2 regions of the Cellulomonas sp. P4_B5_2 genome follow, and region 2 is predicted to be linked to the other one. Evidence: riboswitches for the same ligand, from Rfam matches in the RefSeq annotation. Region 2 holds a riboswitch; the other holds the start of a gene.
What was found. Region 2 has a riboswitch for S-adenosylmethionine ahead of AC1DUQ_RS06155 (methylenetetrahydrofolate reductase). Riboswitches for the same ligand answer to the same signal wherever they lie in the genome.

Region 1 (5,470 bases), on a different contig from region 2:
CCAAGGGCGGGGTCATCGGTATGGTCCGGGCCACCGCGCCGCTGCTCGAGGCGTTCGGCGGTACCGCCAACGCCGTCGCCCCCGGGTTCATCGAGACCGAGATGACCGCGCGCATCCCCGCCGTCACTCGGCAGGTGGCCCGTCGGCTCAACTCGCTGCAGCAGGGCGGGCAGCCGGTGGACGTCGCCGAGACGGTCGCGTTCCTGGCCTCCCCCGCGGCCGGCGGGATCGTGGGCCGCGTGCTGCGCGTGTGCGGGCAGAACATGGTGGGCCAGTGACGAGGACCGTCGTCCTGCCGTCCGTCCCCGCCCTGGGCGGGCTCTTCGCCCGCGGCGCGGGGCTCTCGTTGCAGCGTCGCGTCCGATCCGGCCCGACGACGCTGCCCGACGTCGACTACGTCGTCCGCGGGGTGCGTGCTGACGCTTCGCACCTCACCGCGTACCAGCACCTGCTCGGCGAGTCCGCGAGCGACCAGCTGCCGGCGGGGTTCGTGCACGTGCTGGCGTTCCCCGTGGCGACCGCGCTCATGGTCCGGTCCGACTTCCCCCTGCCGCTGGTCGGACTGGTGCACGTGGCCAACCACGTCACGCAGGTGCGGCCCGTCCTGCTGGGCGAGACGTTCGACGTCCGCGCGTCGGCGGCCGACCTGCGCCCGCACCGGTCCGGCACGCAGGTGGACCTGATCACCGAGGTGTCGACCGACGGCACGGTCGCGTGGCGCGGGGTGTCCACCTACCTGGCGCGCGGGGTGTTCCTGGCAGGGTCGGTCGACGAGTCGTCGGACCCCTTCGTCCCGCCGACCCCGACAGGGCGCTGGACGCTCGCCGGCGACACCGGCCGCCGGTACGCCGCCGTGTCCGGCGACCGGAACCCGATCCACCTGACCGCGCTCACGGCGAAGGCGTTCGGGTTCCCGCGGGCCATCGCGCACGGCATGTACACCGCGTCGCGCGCACTGGCTGACGTCGGTGCCGCGCGCGGGGACGCGTTCGACTGGTCGGTCGAGTTCGTGAAGCCGGTCCTGCTGCCCGGCACGGTCACCGTCCGCATCGCCCACGACGGCGACGTGTTCGCGTTCGCCGGCCCCCCCCCCCCCCCCCCGCCCGAGGTTGCTCAGAGGTCAGCCGGTCGCAGGACGAACGTGATCGCGTGCGCGATCTGCACGTTGCCCGCGTTCAGGTCGAGCTTGCCGCGGATCAGGAACGGGTTGAGGTCGTTGCGGTCCTGGTCGCGCAGCTGCACGATCCCCCAGCGCTTCGAGAGCACGTCGACGGTGAACGTGCCGCCCTGCGCGGTGGTGAGGACGGCGTTGTCGCTGGCCAGCGCCGTGGCCGAGTCGATCGTCGCGCCCGCGACGACGTGGTAGAGCAGCACCTGCTCGATCGCGTCGATGCCGACCGCGCCCGCGAGCGCGGTGAGCACCTGCTCCTCCGTGCCGTACCAGCGGTGGGTCAGGTCCTTGGCCAGCAGCTGGAAGGCGCGGTCCGTGGGGACGAACGCGGTCAGCGGGACCGTGCCGTCGGCCAGGACGGCGACCGGGCTGGTCGGCTTGGCGGCGAGCACCGCACCGACGGCCTGGTCGAGGATGTCGAAGTCGTACCAGTTCCGGTCGAAGGTGTCCCCGTCCGAGGTGAGCAGGGCGGCCAGGCTCGACGTGCCGGTGGGCGCCGCGGTCGCGGCGGGCGCCAGGGCGACCCCGGCTCCGGCGACCAGGCCGGCGGCGACGAGGGTGGAGAGCGTGCGACGGATCCTCATGGTGGCTCCTACGGACGACGGTCGCGGCCGACGCCGTGCGCCGCGCCGCGCGGACGCCGGAGGGCGCCCTGTGTCCTCTTCGCCCGTTCCCCCGCGCCCGGATGCACGTCGAGGCCGCCGCGGACGAGATCGTGCGTTCGGCACGAGATCGCGGGTGTGAACTGACGATCTCGTGCCGAACCCACGAGCTCGCGCCGGGGACCTCGCGAGAGGTCAGTCGTCCAGGGCCGGTCCGCACGCTGCCGCGGCGGTCGCCGCCAGGTGGTCCAGGCCGTGCACCGCGAGCAGCGGGCGGGTGTCGTCGACGACCGCCCAGCAGCCGTCGACCACCTCGTAGCGGACGGCCGGACCCGTGGCGAGGTACTCGGTCAGGGCCGTGATCAGGCGGTCGACGGACTCGCTGGTGGTGCCGACGCCGACCGACGCGCGGATGGCGCCGTTCGACGCGCCCAGGTGTGCCAGCAGCGGGTGAGCGCAGAACCGGCCGTCGCGGACGCCGATCCCGTGCTCGGCGGCGAGGTACGCGGCGACCAGGCCCGGGTCGTGGTCCGGCACCGTGAACGTGAGGACGCCGACCGGTGCCGCGGAGTCCGGCCAGATGCGCGCGATCTCCACGCCGTCGATGGCCGACAGCCCCTGGACCAGGCGCTCACGCAGCGCCTCCTCGTGCGCGGCGAGGGCACCAGCCGGAAGGGCCGCGAGCTGGTCGCAGGCCTCCGCGAGCGCGATCGCGCCGAGCACGTTGGGCGACCCGGCCTCGTGCCGCGCCGGCGCCGGCTGCCAGACCGTCCGGTCCGCCCGCACGTCGCGCACCGCACCTCCCCCTGCGAGGTATGGCGTGCCGGTGTCGAGCCAGTCGCGACGGCCGACGAGGGCCCCCGCCCCGAACGGTGCGTACGTCTTGTGCCCCGAGAACGCGACGTAGTCGGCGTCCGTCCCGGCCAGCGAGAAGCCCCGGTGCGGCACCAGCTGGGCGCCGTCCACCGCCACGCGGGCACCCTCGGCGTGGGCGAGCGCGACGACCTGGTCGATCGGCAGCGCCTCCCCCGTCACGTTCGACGCGCCGGTGATCGTGACCAGCGCGTACGGCTGGCGGGCGAGCTCGTCGCGCAGGGCGTCGAGGGTCGCGGCGACGGTCGACGCGATCGGCAGGATGGTGGTCCGATTGCCGTGCCGCTCGGAGGACTGCACCCACGGCAGCAGGTTGGCGTGGTGCTCGACGTCCAGCACCAGGACGCGGCCCCCCGACGGGACGACGCCGGCCAGCAGGTTGAGCGAGTCCGTGGTGTTGCGGGTGATGATCGCGACGTCGTCGGGACGGGCGTCGACGAACCGCGCGATGGTCTGGCGCGCGGACTCGTACAGCGCGGTGGACACCTGGGACAGGTACCCGGCGCCGCGGTGCACGGACGCGTACAGCGGCAGGACCTCGGTGACGCGGGCGGCGACGGCCTCGAGCGCCGGGGCACTGGCCGCGTAGTCGAGGTTGGCGTAGACGCGGTGCGTGCCGTCCACCAGCGGGACGGTGGTAGTGCCGCCGACCACGGGGAGCAGGGCGCTCACCTCGGTCGCACACGAGAGGCGCTCGGCGGTGACAGTCATGGTGGGTCCTCCGACACGTTCCGGGGGAACACCCGTCGAACAGGTGGGACCCCGCGCTTGCCGAGCCCCGGACGGGACGCGGCCAGGTCGTCACCCGGGGCACCCCACCGCGGAGGAGGGTTGCCGGCCAGCGAGCCGGGGCTTGACGCTGGCGCTCATGACCTGCAACGAGGGTCCCGGCACCTCCCCGTGGCTGTCAACGCGCCGCGGGCTTCGTCTCGCCCACCGGGACGCCTTGTCCACCACTTGGAAGGAGGGTCCCGCCGCGCGTAGCATCACGGCCACCATCCAGAGCGGCTGAGAGATCTGGCTCGACGACGCCGCAGCAACCCGCGGGCACCCTGTGCCCGGCCGAGGGTGCTACCGCCAGGACCGATGAGACGAGGGCCTCGATGAGCTACGCCGGTGACCTGACCCCCCAGCAGGCCTGGGACCTGCTGACGTCCGACGAGAGCGCGGTGCTCGTCGACGTCCGCACGGACGCCGAGTGGCGCTACGTGGGCATCCCCGACTCGGCCCCGATCGACGGTCGCGCCGCCCTGGTCGAGTGGGTGTCGTACCCGTCGGGACGCCCGAACCCACAGTTCCTCAAGCAGCTGGCCGACGCCGGCGTCGCGCCCGGCCGCCCGGTCGTGTTCCTGTGCCGCTCGGGGGTCCGCTCCGTCGCCGCCGCGCAGGCGGCCACCGCGGCGGGCCTCGGCCCGGCCTACAACGTGCTCGAGGGCTTCGAGGGCGACGTCGGTCCGGACGGCCACCGCGGCCACTCCGGCTGGCGCGCGGCGGGGCTCCCCTGGCGGCAGGCGTGAGCGACCGGCGCGTCCCCGGGCCCGCCGACTGGGACGACCGCCGCACCCCGCGCACCGACCTGCGCCCGGACACCCTCGCCGTCCGCGGCGGTCTGGTGCGGTCGCAGTTCAACGAGACGTCCGAGGCCCTGTTCCTCACGCAGGGCTACGTCTACTCCGCCGCCGCCGAGGCCGAGGCCGCGTTCGCCGGGGAGGCCGACCGCTTCCTGTACTCCCGCTACGGCAACCCGACGGTGTCCACCTTCGAGGAGCGCCTGCGCCTGCTCGAGGGCGCCGAGGCCGCGTTCGCCACGGCGTCGGGCATGTCGGCGGTGTTCACGTCGATCGCCGCGATCGTGCAGTCGGGGTCGCGCATCGTCTCCGCCCGGGCGCTGTTCGGCTCCACCGTGGTGATCTTCGAGGAGATCCTGGCCAAGTGGGGCGTGCGGACCGACTACGTCGACGGCCACGAGCTGGCGCAGTGGCAGGAGGCGCTCTCCACGCCGGCCGACGTCGTGTTCTTCGAGACGCCGTCCAACCCGATGCAGGACCTGGTCGACATCGCCGCGGTCAGCCGGCTCGCGCACGCCGCAGGCGCCACGGTGATCGTCGACAACGTGTTCGCCACCCCCGTCCTGTCCCGGCCGCTGGAGCTGGGCGCGGACGTCATCGTGTACTCCGCGACCAAGCACATCGACGGCCAGGGCCGCGTGCTCGGCGGCGCGATCCTGGGCACCGACGAGTACATCCACGGCCCGGTGCAGACGCTCATCCGGAACACCGGACCGTCGCTGTCGGCGTTCAACGCGTGGGTGCTGCTCAAGGGGCTGGAGACGTTGTCGCTGCGCGTCCGGCACCAGACGGCGTCGGCCCTGCAGGTGGCCACGTGGCTCGAGCAGCAGCCCGGCGTCTCGCTGGTCCGGTACCCCTACCTTCCGTCGCACCCCCAGCACGAGCTCGCCCTGGCGCAGCAGTCGGGCGGCGGGACCGTCGTGACGTTCAACCTCGCGGTGCCGGACGGGTCGACGCCCGACGTCGCCAAGAAGGTCACGTTCGGCGTGCTCGACGCGCTGCGGATCGTGGACATCTCCAACAACCTCGGCGACGCCAAGTCGATGGTCACCCACCCGGCGACGACCACGCACCGCAAGCTCGGCCCCGAGGGGCGTGCGGCAGTGGGGATCGCCGAGTCGACGATCCGGCTGTCCGTGGGCCTCGAGGACCCCGCGGACCTCATCGACGACCTCACCCTGGCGCTGGCGACCCTCGACGCCTGACCCTGCGCCACACTGACGGCATGCCCCGGTCGTCGTCGCTCGTCCGCCTGC
Region 2 (9,399 bases):
ATCGCCGTCCTGTGGCGCACACCGGCCCCCGGCCGGCCCGGGCCGCGGCCGGGTCTGACGCTCGAGCAGATCGCCGACGCCGGCATCGCGCTGGCCGACAGCGAGGGGATCGAGTCCGTGTCCATGGCCCGGCTCGCCGAGTCGCTCGGGTTCACCACGATGTCCCTGTACCGGTACGTCTCGTCCAAGGACGAGGTGCTCAGCCTCATGTCGGACCGGGCGTCGGGCCGGCCGCCCGTCCTCGGGCCCGAGGTGGGTGGCTGGCGGGAGCGGCTCGAGCTCGTCCTCGCCGTCCAGCAGCCGATCCTGCGCGCGCACCCGTGGCTGGCGCGGGCGTCCGCGGTCCTGCACGCGGTCGGGCCCGGGCGGCTCGCCTGGATGGAGGCGATGCTCTCGGCGCTCGACGGCACCCCGCTGTCGGAGGACCAGAAGGTGGGGGCGATCGGCCTGCTCGCCTCGCACACCCTGGACCAGCTGCGGATCGGCGAGGAGCTGAGCGGCGCCGGGCGCACCGCCGCGGTCGGCACCACCGCCGGGGGAGCCCTGCCGCCGGACCTGGGAGAGCTCATCACGATGCTCGCCTCCGCGGACGAGCACCCCACGCTGCTGCGGGCGGCAACCGCGGGCGCCTTCTCCTTCCCGGAGGACGCGCCCGAGGACGACGAGCTGGACTTCGGCACCGTACTCATCCTCGACGGGATCGAGCGGCTCATCACCCTGGCCTCCTGAGCCGCCCACAGCCCCGTCGCCTGCACAAGCGGCGGTCACGATGTCGGCGCGGCCGGGCAGACTCGACGCATGACCTCGCCCGACGCCCCGCGCACCGGCCGCTGCTTCGGCGACGGCACCCCCCTGTACGAGCAGTACCACGACGAGGAGTGGGGCAAGCCCGTCCACGACGAGCACGCCCTCTACGAGCGGCTCGCCCTGGAAGGCTTCCAGTCGGGCCTCGCCTGGATCACGATCCTGCGCAAGAGGCCCGCGTTCCGCACGGCGTTCGCGGACTTCGACCCGGAGGTGGTCGCGGAGTTCGGTGACGACGACGTGGCCCGCCTGATGGCCGACGCCGGCATCGTGCGCAACCGCGCCAAGATCGAGGCGACGATCGCCAACGGCCGTGCCCTGCGCGAGCTGCACGCGGCGGGTCGCACTCTCGACCAGGTCCTGTGGTCGCACGCCCCCGACCGGACGGGTTACCAGCGCCCCTCGGGCTGGGCGGGCGTGCCCGCGCAGACGCCGGAGAGCCGCGCGCTGGCCAAGGAGCTGAAGTCGCTCGGGTTCCGGTTCGTCGGCCCGGTCACCGCCTACGCGGCGATGCAGGCGTGCGGTGTCGTCGACGACCACCTGGCCACGTGCCCGGCGGCGTGGGGCTCTGCCGGCACCGGAGAGCTTGCCGGGTGAGATTTGCTTCTGGCGGGTGATCGTGCGGCTGCCCTCTCGGCACCACGCACCCTGCGGACTACAGTGCCAGCCATGACGGAGATGCCCGACCCTGACGTTCGGCGTGATGCCGCGCGCGAGGCGGCCGAGGCGCTCACGGACAACGTCGTCCCCGATGCAGAGATCCTCGAGGCCGTCCAGGTCGGGCTGCTGTCCGTCCCGGCCGGCTCGCCGAACTCGTGGTTCGACGTCCCGTCGCAGCGCAGCCGCATGCGCTCCTCGAACCTGGCCCCGCGCCGCCCGCACTAGACGGGCGCCGAAGCAGACATGCTCCGCGGACGGCGCCGTCTCACGGGTCGATCACTGTTGCCCAGCATGTGATCTGCGGACTACCATCGCGGCTACCATCCAGAGCGGCCGAGAGACCTGGCTCGACGACGCCGCAGCAACCCCCCTCCTCGCGAGGGTGTGGGTGCTTCCGCCAGGGGCGATGGAGTGAGTCATGCCCCCACAGGACACCTGTCCCCGCACCACCCCGGTGCCGACGACCCCGCCGGCCGCGCCGTGAGCGCAGCCGTGGCTGAGCCCCGCACCCCCGGGCTGCACACCGCGCCCGCCCGCCGGGCGCAGAACGCGAACGACCGCCCGACGATCTCGTTCGAGCTCTTCCCGCCCCGGAACCCCGACGCGGCTCCCCGCCTGTGGGCCACCATCCGCGAGCTCGAGTCGGTGCACCCCGACTTCGTCTCGGTCACCTACGGCGCCTCGGGCAAGACGCGACTCACCACGCGCGCGCTGGTCCGCCGGCTGCTGCAGGAGACGTCGCTCAACCCGATCGCCCACCTGACCTGCGTCGGGACCTCGCGCGAGGAGATCACGACGATCGTCGGGGAGTTCCTCGACGAGGGCCTGCGGTCGTTCCTCGCCCTGCGGGGCGACCCGCCCACGGACCAGAGCGACTGGCAGGCCCACCCGGACGGCCTGCAGACCGCGGGCGAGCTGGTCGAGCTCCTGCGCGAGATCGAGGCGCAGCGGTGCCTGGACAGCCCGTCGCAGGCGGTGCGGGCTCGGGTGCGACCCCTGTCCGTCGCGGTCGCGGCGTTCCCGCGCGGCAACCACGCCACGGGCGGCACCCGCGCGCAGGACGTCGCCTCGCTGCTGGCCAAGCAGGAGGCCGGCGCCGACTTCGCGATCACGCAGGTGTTCTTCGACGCGGACGACTATCTCGGTATCGTCGCGGAGGCCCGTGAGGCCGGCGTGACCATCCCGATCATCCCGGGCATCATCCCGACCACGGACCCGGCCCGGCTGCTGCGCGTGCAGGAGCTGACCGGCGTCCCGGTGCCGAAGGACCTGATCGACCTGCTCGGATCCGCCGACGACGAGCTCGACCGTCATCGCCGGGGCATCCGGGCCAGCGTCGACCTGGTCAACGGCGTCCTGGACGGCGGCGCACCCGGCGTCCACCTCTACACGTTCAACCAGCACCACGCCGCACTTGACCTGCTCGAGGGTGCACACCTCGACGGCGGAGCTCGGACAGCTCCCGACCTGGCCAGCTGGCCGCAGGACACGGCACCCGCCCGACCCCCGAGGGACTGAACCACATGACCGAGAACCGCCCGATCTTCCCCGCCAGCTCCGTGCTCGGCTACCCCCGCATCGGCCCGCGCCGCGAGCTGAAGAAGGCCCTCGAAGCGTTCTGGGCAGGTCGCACGTCGGCCGACGAGGTCGAGGCCACCGCCGCCGACCTGCGTCGCCGCACCCGCACGCGGCTGGCCGAGCTCGGCCTGGCCACCGACGTGCCGGCGATCCCGAGCGCGTTCTCGTTCTACGACCAGGTGCTCGACGCCACCGCCGTGATCGGCGCTGTCCCGGCCCGCTTCGCGGACGTCGTGGGCGCCGACGGGTCGCTCGACCTGGCCGGGTACTCGACCGTGGCCCGCGGCCGCGGCGACGACCTGCCGCTCGAGATGACCAAGTGGTTCGACACCAACTACCACTACCTGGTCCCGGAGATCGGCCCGGAGACGACCTTCCGCTACGCGAGCACCCGCCCGGTGCGCGAGTTCACCGAGGCCCTCGCGGACGGCGTCCTCACGCGTCCGGTCATCGTCGGCCCCGTCACGTACCTGGCGCTGGCCAAGGCCACGGAGGACGCCCCCGAGGGCTTCGCCCCGATCGACCGCCTGGCGGACCTGCTGCCGGTCTACGCCGAGCTGCTCAAGGACCTCGCCGCCGCGGGTGCCACCTGGGTGCAGCTGGAGGAGCCCGCCCTGGTCTCCGACTCCGTCGCCGTCCCGGCCGAGCAGCTGCTCGCGTCCGTGATCGAGGCGTACCGCGCGCTGGCCACCGAGCTGACCCCCCCGGAGCGCCCGGCCATCCTGGTCGCGGCCCCCTACGGCGACCTCGCCGCGGCGTTCCCGGTGCTCGCCGCGACGGACGTCGAGGCCATCGGCATCGACCTGATCCGCGGTCACGCGCCTGCCGAGTCGGTCCCGGGCCTGGAGACCAAGACGCTGGTCGCCGGCGTGATCGACGGCCACAACATCTGGCGCGCGGACCTGGACGCCAAGCTGGCCGTCCTCGAGCAGCTCGAGGGCCTCGGCGCGGCCGCGGTCACCGTCGGCACCTCGACGTCCCTGTTCCACGTGCCGCACACGCTCACGGACGAGCCGAACCTCGACGAGACCCTGAAGACCTGGCTCGCGTTCGCCGACGAGAAGGTCGTCGAGGTCGTCACCCTGGCCGAGGGTCTGACCGAGGGCCGCGAGGCCATCCACGAGCAGCTGCTCACCGCCACGGACGCGGTGAACTCCCGCCGGACCGCACCCGGCGTCGTCAACCCGGAGGTCCGCGACCGCGTGGCCGCCCTCGGCGAGAATGCGTTCAGCCGCGGCTCGTTCGACGAGCGCAAGGTCGCGCAGGCCGCCCGGCTCAACCTGCCCCCGCTGCCGACGACGTCCATCGGCTCCTTCCCGCAGACCACCGAGATCCGCACCGCGCGCGCTGCGTTCGGCAAGGGCGAGCTGACGGAGGCGCAGTACGACGAGGAGATGAAGGCGGAGATCCGCCGGGTCGTCGAGCTGCAGGAGAAGATCGGCTTCGACGTGCTGGTGCACGGCGAGCCCGAGCGCAACGACATGGTCCAGTACTTCGCGGAGAACCTCGACGGGTTCGCCGTGACGCAGAACGGCTGGGTCCAGTCCTACGGCTCGCGCTGCACGCGTCCGTCGATCCTGTGGGGCGACGTCTCGCGGCCGAAGCCGATCACGGTCGAGTGGTCGTCGTACACGCAGTCGCTCACGGAGAAGCCGGTCAAGGGCATGCTCACCGGCCCGGTGACCATCCTGGCCTGGTCGTTCGTCCGCGACGACCAGCCCCTCGGCGACACCGCCAACCAGGTGGGCCTTGCCCTGCGCGACGAGATCGCCGACCTCGAGGCCGCCGGCATCGCCGTCATCCAGGTGGACGAGCCCGCGCTGCGCGAGCTGCTGCCGCTGCGGGTCGAGGACCACGCCGCGTACCTCGACTGGTCGGTGCGCTCGTTCCGCCTCGCCACGGCCGGGGTCCGCCCCGACACGCAGATCCACACGCACCTGTGCTACTCGGAGTTCGGCGAGATCATCGGCGCGATCGACGGGCTCGACGCGGACGTGACCTCCATCGAGGCGGCCCGCTCGAAGATGGAGATCCTCGGCGACATCTCGGCGGCCGGCTACCCGCGGGGGATCGGCCCGGGCGTCTACGACATCCACTCGCCGCGCGTCCCCAGCGAGGCGGAGGTCGAGGAGCTGCTCACGGAGGCCGTCAAGGCCATCGCGGTCGACCAGCTCTGGGTCAACCCGGACTGCGGCCTGAAGACCCGCCGCTACGAGGAGGTCGCCCCGTCGCTGGAGCACATCCTCGCGGCCACGCGGGCGGTCCGCGCCACGCTCTGACGCATGCTCACGGCCCCGGACACCTGCACAGGTGTACGGGGGACCGGAGTCCAGGCTGACCACGTCCACGTGAGGCACGAACGTCGACAGGTTCTCCGACCTCACGACCGGATCGCGGTCGCCGTAGATCATGAGGGCGGGCTGCTGGATGACGGGGTCCACGTCCGCCAGCAGGTGCCAGTTGCGGTCGAGGTTCCTGTACCAGTTGATGCTGCCCGTGAACCCCGATGCGTCGAAGGCGGAGACGAAGACGGCCAGCTCGCTGTCGCTCATGACGGGCTCACCGCGTGGTGTCGCCGCTCTGGCGAGGTTGATCCACGCCATACCGGGCTGAGGCTCGGTGGGCGGCTCGTTCTTCCGGTACAGGTTGCGAAGGAACTGGAACGTGTTGTCGTCGAGCACGGCGTCGGCGACGCCCGGCTGTCGATTGAAGTGGACGAAGTAGAAGTCGCCGCCGAGAACCTGTTCCATGAGCTCGATCGGGGGGATCTCCCCGCGCTCGATGTACGGCAGGCTCAGGTTTATCACCTTGGAGACGCGGTGGGGATGCAACAACGTCAGTCCCCAGACGACGTTCGCGCCCCAGTCGTGACCGATGAAGAGGGCGTCCTCGTACCCGTAGTGGTCGAGAAGTGCGACGAGGTCACCCGACAGGTGCCCGATGTCGTAGTCCGTCACCTCGGTCGGACGGGACGAGTTCCCGTAACCCCGCTGGTTCGGGACGATGACGTGGTAGCCGGCTGCGACGAGGGCAGGCACCTGATAGCGCCAGGAGTAGGCATGCTCGGGCCAGCCGTGACAGAGCACGACAGGATTGCCGGCATTCTCCTGGCCCGCTTCGAAGACTTCGAGCGTCACGCCGTTGACGGAGATGAGGGCGGGCTCGGGAAAGTCGGTCGGATCGAACACGGCAGGTCCTCCGTAGCTCTGGGTGATCGGCCGCGTGCGGCCTGATCGGTTGCCGCCACCGTAGGGAGCATTGCGGACAGGATCGGTCCGCAAGAGGTGGCAGACTCGGAGCATGCGAAAGGACCCCACCGGTCGAGCGTTGCAGCTGCTCTCGCTCCTGCAGACCCATCGATGGTGGGGTGGTGCCGAGCTCGCCGATCGCCTCGAGATCACGGAGCGAACGGTGCGCCGCGACGTGGACCGGCTGCGCGAGCTCGGCTATCCGGTCGACGCCACGTCAGGAAAGGACGGGGGCTACCGGCTCGCGACGGGGGCGCACCTGCCACCCCTGGTCCTCGACGACGACGAGGCCGTCGCGGTAGCCGTCGGGCTGCGCTACGCCGCGGAGGCCGCGATCGGCGGCATGGAGGAGACGTCGCTTCGCGCCCTGACGACGATCGAACAGCTGCTGCCCCATCGGCTGCGCCGCCGGGTGTCGGCGCTGCACTCGAGCGTCAGCTCGATGCGGTGGCCGGGCGACGACGACGTCGTCGACCCCGACGCACTCAGCGTGCTCGCCGCAGCGTGCCGGGACCGCGAGGACGTGCGCTTCGACTACCGACGACATGACGGCACGGACAGCGGACGGCTCGTCCAGCCGCACCAGCTCGTCACCGCCGGCCGTCGCTGGTATCTCGTGGCATGGGACCAGCGCCGCGACGACTGGCGCACGTTCCGGCTGGACCGGCTCCGGGAGCCCCGGCTGACGGGCGGTCGTTTCACACCCCGCCAGATCCCCGGCGGCGATGCGGCGACCTTCGTCGCAACCTCGCTCGGCTCGATGTTCAGTCAGCATCACGCGACGATCGCGGTCGACGCCCCGTTCGCCGAGCTCGAGCTCCGGTGGGTGGACCACACACCGATCGAGACGAGAGCGGACTCCTGCGTCGTGCAGATCCGTAGCGAGGATCTCGACTGGCTCGCCCTGACCGTCGCCCGCATCGCGCTCACCGCCCCGGTGGCCGTCATCGAGCCGGCCGAGCTCGCCGACACCGTCAGGCAGCTGGCCGCCCACCTGCGCCTAGGGTCGGTCGCGTGACGATCTTCGACACCGTCCCGCTCGACCAGCTGCGTCGCCGGACGAGCGTGAAGTGGCGGCACTACCCGCCGGACGTCCTTCCGCTGTTCGTCGCCGAGATGGACGTCCCGCAGCCGGAGCCGGTGATCCGGGCGGTCTCCGACGCGCTGCGCGGCGGGGACACCGGGTACGCCGAGGGCACCTCCTACGCCGAGGCCTTCGCCGCGTTCGCCGCCGAGCGGTACGGCTGGGACGTGGACGTGCCGGCCACCCGGACCGTGCCCGACGTCATGCTCGGGATCGTCGAGGTCCTCGGGCTGCTCACCGGGCCCGGCGACGCCGTCGTCATCAACCCACCGGTGTACCCACCGTTCCGGGGCTTCGTCGAGCACGCCGGCCGCTTGGTGGTCACGGCTCCGCTCGGCCCTGACGGGCGGCTGGACCTGACCGCGCTGGGGGAGGCGTTCGCACACGCACGTGCGACCGGGCGGCCCGCGGCGTACCTGCTGTGCCACCCGCACAACCCGACGGGCACCCTGCACACGGCGGCCGAGCTCCGGGCGGTCGGCGAGCTCGCGGCGCAGCACGGTGTGCGGGTCGTCGCCGACGAGATCCACGCGCCGCTGATCCCCACGACGGCGGACGGCTCGGCCCCGCACTTCGTGCCGACGACGACGCAGATCCCCGACGCGATCGCCTTGCACTCCGCATCGAAGGCGTTCAACCTGGCTGGCCTGCGGGCCGCCCTCGCGGTGCCGGGTCCCGCTGCGACCGAGGACCTGGCCCGCCTTCCGGAGCTGGTCGGCCACGGCGTGATGCACCTGGGCGCCGTCGCGCAGATCGCGGCGCTGCGCGACTGCGGCCCGTGGCTGGACGAGGTGTTGCGCGGGCTCGGGGAGAACCAGCGGCTGCTCTCCGGTCTGCTCGCCGACGCGCTCCCCGAGGCCGCCTGGGCGGTTCCTGACGCCACCTACTTCGCGTGGCTGGACCTGCGCGCGGTGCCGGCTGTGCGTGCGGGTGCGGACCCCGCACGGCTGGCCCTCGACCGAGGTCGGGTGGCGCTGAACCAGGGGCCGACGTTCGGCGTCGAGGGCGCGGGGTTCGTCCGGTTGAACCTCGCCGCCTCGACGGCGACCCTCGCCGAGGCGGTCAGCCGAATGGCTCTTGCCCTGGCGAACTGAGACCGATTCGTGACCAACCGTGGACCACGCGGGCTCATGTCCACCCCGGGCACGTGCCGATCTCTCCCACAGCAGGGCCGTACAACGACGTAATGGGAGATCGACATGGTGAAGTGCGACGAGTGCAGCTCCGCCGTGCAGGTGTGCGAGCGGTGTGATGGCGCCGGTCGCAAGCGCTGGTCCGGGGAGTGCAGCTACTGCCGTGGCACCGGCCAGACGTGCATGAAGAACGCCAACCACCGCTGGTGAGCTGACCAGCGCACCCGCCACCAGAGGGGGGCAGGCACCACAGGACTCAGCCGAGGCGGACGGTCAGGCTCGCCAGCCTGTCCACGATGCGCACGTCCGCGTCGAGCCACGGCACGTCGTGCCACTGGTGCAGCGGGAGCCACCGCAGCTCGTCGTGCTCGACGAGCGGCTCCGCCGTGCCCTCGACCACCTCGGCCAGCCAGATGCGCATCACGTACTCGTCCGACAGGCGCCAGAGGCCGTCGTCGGGACCGACGAGCTCGTCGCCCAGGCCGATCCGCACGCCGAGCTCCTCGCGGATCTCGCGGTGCAGCGCGTCCTCGGGCGACTCGTTCCCGTCCACCTTGCCGCCGGGGAACTCCCAGCGGCCCGCCAGCCGCGCCGGCACAGCCCGGCGCGCGGCCAACAGCTCACGAGGGTCGTCCAGGTCGTCGACGATCGCGGCGGCCACGACGAGCACGGGTGAGGTCATGCGGTGAGTCTGCCAGGCCCGCGCAACGCGGGTCCGGCGGCAGCGGGACGGCCCGGTGTCTTGAGCCGTCGGAGCATGGTCAGCGGATGCCGTGCGCGACGGCCCAGGCGACGGCTTCCGCGCGCGTCGAGGCACCGATCTTGCGGTACACACTGCGGACCTGCGACTTCACGGTGTTCCTCGTCACGAAGAGGCGCGTCGCGATCTCCT

Region 1: another riboswitch for S-adenosylmethionine. It lies ahead of AC1DUQ_RS09650 (rhodanese-like domain-containing protein); the one in region 2 lies ahead of AC1DUQ_RS06155 (methylenetetrahydrofolate reductase).

The regions. Positions count from the first base shown of each region.
Region 1 covers NZ_JBFUHU010000107.1:15,484-20,953, reverse strand. The annotation lists partial or broken gene AC1DUQ_RS09670 (3-oxoacyl-ACP reductase) at 1-278, shown strand, start outside; partial or broken gene AC1DUQ_RS09665 (MaoC family dehydratase) at 527-1,051, shown strand; gene AC1DUQ_RS09660 (fasciclin domain-containing protein) at 1,114-1,755, opposite strand; gene AC1DUQ_RS09655 (aminotransferase class V-fold PLP-dependent enzyme) at 1,969-3,357, opposite strand; SAM riboswitch class IV at 3,406-3,520, opposite strand; SAM riboswitch class I at 3,639-3,754, shown strand; gene AC1DUQ_RS09650 (rhodanese-like domain-containing protein) at 3,750-4,163, shown strand; gene AC1DUQ_RS09645 (O-succinylhomoserine sulfhydrylase) at 4,223-5,419, shown strand; gene AC1DUQ_RS09640 (DUF1345 domain-containing protein) at 5,440-5,470, shown strand, end outside.
Region 2 covers NZ_JBFUHU010000060.1:11,111-20,509, forward strand. The annotation lists gene AC1DUQ_RS06140 (TetR/AcrR family transcriptional regulator) at 1-729, shown strand, start outside; gene AC1DUQ_RS06145 (DNA-3-methyladenine glycosylase I) at 799-1,401, shown strand; gene AC1DUQ_RS06150 (hypothetical protein) at 1,474-1,689, shown strand; SAM riboswitch class I at 1,782-1,877, shown strand; gene AC1DUQ_RS06155 (methylenetetrahydrofolate reductase) at 1,957-2,982, shown strand; gene metE (5-methyltetrahydropteroyltriglutamate--homocysteine S-methyltransferase) at 2,988-5,321, shown strand; partial or broken gene AC1DUQ_RS06165 (alpha/beta hydrolase) at 5,439-6,344, opposite strand; gene AC1DUQ_RS06170 (helix-turn-helix transcriptional regulator) at 6,343-7,308, shown strand; gene AC1DUQ_RS06175 (MalY/PatB family protein) at 7,305-8,468, shown strand; gene AC1DUQ_RS06180 ((deoxy)nucleoside triphosphate pyrophosphohydrolase) at 8,764-9,189, opposite strand; gene AC1DUQ_RS06185 (LuxR C-terminal-related transcriptional regulator) at 9,269-9,399, opposite strand, start outside.